2 regions of the Arthrobacter sp. GCM10027362 genome follow, and region 2 is predicted to be linked to the other one. Evidence: predicted binding sites of a transcription regulator. Region 2 holds the regulator's gene; the other holds the start of a gene.
What was found. Region 2 encodes LexA, which represses DNA repair genes until DNA is damaged. Its sites were predicted from a motif close to TCGAACANNTGTTCGA; they were not measured.
Positions count from the first base shown of each region.

Region 1: a site for LexA is predicted at 1,278-1,293, ahead of recA (recombinase RecA). Genes of this name have one in related genera too.

Region 1 is NZ_JBHTML010000268.1:566-3,470, reverse strand. Features, by position in the region: gene ACFQ36_RS21285 (helix-turn-helix domain-containing protein) at 1-287, shown strand, start outside; gene ACFQ36_RS21280 (MarR family winged helix-turn-helix transcriptional regulator) at 449-922, opposite strand; gene ACFQ36_RS21275 (DUF3046 domain-containing protein) at 994-1,215, shown strand; gene recA (recombinase RecA) at 1,452-2,504, shown strand; gene ACFQ36_RS21265 (regulatory protein RecX) at 2,589-2,905, shown strand, end outside.
Region 2 is NZ_JBHTML010000023.1:22,096-25,000, forward strand. Features, by position in the region: gene ACFQ36_RS06115 (histidinol-phosphate transaminase) at 1-350, opposite strand, end outside; gene ACFQ36_RS06120 (LysM peptidoglycan-binding domain-containing protein) at 515-904, opposite strand; gene lexA (transcriptional repressor LexA) at 1,159-1,938, shown strand; gene ACFQ36_RS06130 (ATP-dependent DNA helicase) at 1,956-2,905, opposite strand, start outside.

The DNA of each region.
Region 1 (2,905 bases), on a different contig from region 2:
GCACCCTTCGCGAAGTGTCACACAGCGCCCGTGTTTCCCTCGGTTACCTGAGCGAAGTCGAGCGAGGCCAGAAGGAAGCGTCCTCGGAACTGCTGTCCTCCATTTGCACGGCACTCGATGTACCGTTGTCCCTGATGCTCCGCGAGGTAAGCGACCGCGTTGCGGACGCCGAAGGCGTGATCATTCCGGACACCGTGCCGCAGGAGCTTTCCCGTGAGTTTGTCTCGCATATCCCGGACGAACTGCCGGAGGACCTCAGCCAAGGCCTGGCGTCCGCGCGCTCCTGACCGCCGGGTCCGCAGGCATCAAGACCACTAACAGCTCCAATACAGCAAGGCCGGTTACCGCGATGCGGGCCGGCCTTACTGTATTGCCGGCAGCCTTGCTGCGTTGGCGGCACCGGCGCCTGCCGCGTCAGGGTTCGCGGGTTCGCGGATTGAAGGCCGGCCTAATGCAGGGGAGGCTCGCCGCCGTAAGCCTGGTTGAGGCGGTCCAGCAGGCCGGCCAGGGCATCCAGGTCCTTCACTGACCAGTCCCCGAGGCGTTCGCGGAAGGCGCTCTTCCGGGCCAGCTGGGCTGCCGTGAGGCGGTCCCGGCCCGTCTGTGTAAGGGAAATCGACTGGGCCCGCCCGTCCACCGGGTCGGCCTGCTTGTGCACCAGGCCCAGCTGTTCAAGCATGGCCACCTGGCGGCTTACGGACGGCTTGCCGACGCCGATGTTTGCCGCCAGGTCGGTCAGCCGCATCGACTCTTCCCGCTGCAGCACGGCCAGCAACCCGTAGGCAGCCGGTTCCATGTCCGGGTGGACCTGCCGGGCCACCCGGTGCGAGTTGGCGCGGGCGCGCCGCCACAGGACGCTGAGCTGGCGTTCCAGTGAGTCGATGGCTGCATCGAATTCGGGGGCCGGCGGCTGATCGCTCATGGTCCCCATTGTAGTTCCCGTGCAGGGTGCCCCCGGATGAATCGTCCCGGCCGGCGTGAGAAGATGTCCACGTGCGATTGAGCGATTTTTGGCGGCTGATGGATGATGAATTCGGGGCCGGCTACTCACGCGTGCTGGCGGCGGACCTGGTGCTGGCCGCCCTGGGCGGACGCACGGCAGCCGAGGCGCTAAAGGCCGGGGTGCCGCCGAAGTCGGTCTGGCTTGCCGTCTGCGAAATGCAGGATGTCCCGCCCGAGCGCCGCCTCGGCCGGGACATCAAACCCAGGCGCTGAAAATCGGGGCGCTGAGCCCGCAGGTGCCCGTCCATGGTTCCGGGGCGGATCCGAACAGCCATTCGAATATTTGTTCGGATAGGAGTATGCTCCTACACAGGGACAGAAATTCAAGCGGAGCTGCCGTGTTGTCCACACACGGCAACGGCGCGGCTATTTTGTCAGTGCCGCGCGCTACTGTCACAGGTGGGCAATGAAGGCAGGCCCGCAAGGCCGCAATGAATCCGAGGTGAACAATGGCCGCACCGGCAGACCGCGAGAAGGCTCTCGAAGCCGCGCTCGCGCAGATCGACAAGCAGTTCGGTAAGGGCTCCGTCATGCGTTTGGGCGACAACGCCCGCGCCCCCATCGAGACTATCCCCACCGGCTCCATTGCACTGGATGTCGCGCTGGGCATCGGCGGCCTGCCGCGGGGCCGCGTCGTGGAAATCTATGGTCCGGAATCTTCCGGCAAGACCACCGTTGCCCTGCACGCGGTGGCAAACGCCCAGCGCAACGGCGGCATTGCCGCGTTCATCGATGCCGAGCATGCGCTGGACCCGGACTACGCGAAGAAGCTGGGGGTGGATACGGACGCCCTGCTGGTTTCACAGCCGGACACCGGAGAGCAGGCGCTGGAGATCATGGACATGCTGGTGGGCTCGGGCTCGCTGGACATCGTGGTCGTGGACTCGGTGGCGGCACTGGTGCCGCGCGCTGAAATCGAAGGCGAAATGGGTGACAGCCATGTGGGCCTGCAGGCCCGCCTGATGAGCCAGGCGCTGCGGAAGATTACCGGCCGGTTGAGCCAGACCAAGACCACGGCCATCTTCATCAACCAGCTGCGCGAGAAGATCGGCGTTTTCTTTGGCAGCCCGGAAACCACCACCGGCGGCAAGGCCCTGAAGTTCTACGCCTCGGTCCGCATCGATGTCAGGCGCATTGAAACCCTCAAGGAGGGGACGAATCCGGTGGGCAACCGCACGCGCGCCAAGATCGTCAAGAACAAGATGGCTCCGCCCTTCAAGCAGGCCGAGTTCGACATTCTCTATGGCCAGGGCATTTCCCGCGAGGGTGGCCTGATCGACATGGGTGTGGAAAACGGCTTGGTGAAGAAGTCCGGTGCCTGGTTCACCTATGAGGGCGACCAGCTGGGCCAGGGCAAGGAGAACGCCCGTAACTTCCTGAAGGACAATCCGGACCTCGCCGACGAGATCGAGCGCCGGATCAAGGAGAAGCTGGGCATCGGTGTCAAGCCCGATGCCGGCGAGGGTGGCGAGCCCAAGCTCAAGGCAGTGGACGGCATCTAAGCGGTGCATCCCGATCGCGGCAGGTCCGCCGGCCCCACCCCGGGAACGCCGGCGGACCTGACCCCGGAAGCGGACCCGTACGAGGTGGCGCGGTCCATCGTGCTGCGTCTGCTGACCGTGTCCCCGAAGAGCCGCCGCCAGCTGGAACTCAAGCTGGCCGAGCGGGGTGTCCCCAGTGCGGTGGCGTCCGTGGTGCTGGACCGTTTCGAGGAGGTCCGGCTGGTCGATGACGCCGAATTTGCCAGGATGTGGGTCAGCAGCCGGTCGCGGACACGATCCCTCGCCCGGGGCGCGCTCCGGCGCGAACTGGCGGACAAGGGGATTGCCCAGGAGGAGGCCGAGGCCGCCCTGGAACAGCTCTCCGCCGAGGACGAGCTGGCCGCCGCCAGGGAACTGGTGCG
Region 2 (2,905 bases):
AAGCTCAGGAGCCGGCGCCCCGGACCGCCGAACGCCTGCAGGATCTGCTGCAGCACTTCGTTGGAGCCATTGGCTGCCCAGATCTCGGCCGGAGTCAGGCCGTGGCCAAGATAGCGGGCCAGCGCCTCCCGCAGCTCCGTAAACTCCCGGTCCGGGTAGCGGTTGAGTCCGGCGACTGCCTCCTCCACCGATGCCACGATGGCTGCACGTACCTTCTCCGGCAGCGGATGGGTGTTCTCGTTGACGTTCAGGAGAATGGGGACATGCAACTGGGGTGCGCCATAAGGCATCAGTCCCCGCAGATTGTCCCGCAGCGGCAGTCGGTTCAGGCGTTCAAGCTGGTCACTCACCACGCCAGTTTAAGCTCCCGGCTCCGCCGGGCTGGAATCTGCCGGCTGCAGGCGGCGGTATTGCCGCTGATATTACGGATGGGCTGATATTACGGAGGGGCTGATCTTACGGATGGGTGGTGCGTTACGCCTGGATCCTGCGGGCGCGGGCAGGGCGGGCCGCTTCAGCGGGACGAGGGAACAAACACCTGCTGTCCGGCGTGGACGATGGTGCCCTCGAGGTTGTTCAGCTGCACGATTTCGGCAATCACCTCCTGCGGGTGCCGCTGCGGAGCCACGCTGGTGGAGATGTCCCACAGGGTTTGCCCTGCCCCGACGGTGACCCGGACCGTTTCCGGCGCCGACAGCGCCCCCGAGGCCTTGGCCGGCGAGGAGAAGGCCCCGGCCAGCAGCAGCATCAGCCCGGCGCCGAGCATCAGCGGCAGGCCGGCCAGGACCAGCCGGCCCCGCCGGGTGAGCCGGATCGTGGAGCGCACCGGTTTCACCGGTGCCGGTTGCGCGGCCAACTGCGCAGTGAAGTGCGCAGTAAAGTGCGCGCCAAGCTGTGCGGACATGTGCCTGCCTTCCCTTTTTTCGAACGCATAGATGCCCCACGGCCTGTAGAAGGACAAATGTTCGAAACTGTATTCGAATGAACAGGTTCCTTTTCTAGCACTCAGCGACGAACCTTGTCGAGGTTAAGTCGAACAAATGTTTGAAATGAGCCCCGCGGCCGACTAGCGTTAATCGCAGGAGGGGTGCTGGATCGTGAAGCCAGTGGATCAGCCGCTCCTGACAAAATTCCCGACACGAAGGACCGGGCGCGGCGATGACCGAGAAGAGCACCAGGAACACCGGCGGAAGCCAGGGGCGCGGCCGCGGCGCGGCGTCGTCGGGCGCCAAGACCGTCAAAACGCCCTCCAAGGGCCTGACCCCGCGCCAGAAGAAGATCCTGGAAACCATCCAGCGCTCGGTCAATGACCACGGCTACCCCCCATCCATGCGGGAGATCGGCGACACAGTCGGCCTGGCCAGCCTCTCCAGTGTCACCCATCAGCTGTCCCAGCTGGAAAAGCTCGGCTACATCCGCCGCGACCCCAAGCGCCCCCGGGCCATGGAGGTGCTTACCCACCTGACGCTGGAGGCGGGCCCGGTGGAGATCCCCGGGGTCCGGGAACCGGAGCGGCTGCGCAGCGCCAGCGGTGCGGCCGTGGCCGAGCTGGCCAGCTCCTCCGACACCGCCATGGTTCCGCTCGTGGGCCGGATTGCCGCCGGCGGGCCGATCCTGGCCGACCAGGTGGTGGAGGACGTGATGGCCCTGCCGCGCCAACTGGTCGGCCACGGCGAACTGTTCATGCTTAAGATCTCCGGTGATTCGATGGTTGACGCGGCCATCTGCGACGGCGACTGGGTGGTGGTCCGCCAGCAGTCCACCGCCGTCAACGGGGATATCGTCGCCGCCCTGCTCGACGACGAGGCGACCGTGAAGACCTTCCGCCAGCGGGACGGCCACACCTGGCTGCTGCCGCAGAATACCCAGTACGAGCCCATCCTCGGGGACCACGCCGTCATCATGGGCAAAGTGGTCTCCGTGCTGCGCTCGCTCTGAACGACTCGCGCCGGCAGCTACTGACTCCGGGCACCGGCCGCGGCCGCCAGCCGCTCAAGGATCTGCAGGGCGGTGGCGCGGTCCCGGGTAGCCCAGAACGGCGGCAGCGCGCTGCGCAGGAAACCGCCGTAGCGGGCATTGGCCAGCCGCGAATCCAGCACCGCCACCATCCCGCGGTCCCCCGCCGCACGGATCAGCCGCCCGGCGCCCTGCGCCAGCCGGACCGCCGCATGCGTGGCGGAGACCGTCATGAAGCCGTTGCCCCCGGCCTGGGCAACGGCGCGGGTCCGGGCGGTCATCAGTGGATCATCCGGGCGCGGGAACGGGATGCGGTCGATCACGACCAGGCGGCAGGCCTCGCCGGGAACATCCACACCCTGCCACAACGTCATGGTGCCGAACAGGCAGGTAGCCGGCTCGGCGGCGAACTGGCGCACCAGTACGGCCATCGAGGACTCGCCCTGGCAGAGGATCTCCAGCGGCAGCCGGCGGCGCATTTCCGCCGCCGCGTCCTCGGCCGCCCGGCGTGAGGAGAACAGGCCCAGGGCCCCTCCCCCGGAGGCCTTCAGCAAGGCCTCCAGCTCATCGAACTGTTCGGCGCTGGTTCCCCGTTCCGGCTTGGGCAGGTGCGCGGCCACGTACAGCACGCCCTGCCGGGGATAGTCGAACGGGCTGCCCACGTCCGCGCTGCTCCACGCCGGCGCGCCCTCGCCGAGCAGGCCCAGCGAGCCGGCCACGTCGTCGAACGCGCTGCCGACGGCCAGCGTGGCGGAGGTCAGCACCACCGTATGCCCGTCGAAGAGGCCCTCGCGCAGCCGGGCGGCCACCGACAGCGGCGCCACGTTCAGCGTCGCCGGAGCCGCCTCGTCCGCCGGCGTGTAGTCCCCCGGCGCCGCGAAGCTGTTGGTCCGCGTGGTCCACACGACCTCGCGGGTCTCCCCGGCGGCAAGCAGCCGCTCGCACAGCT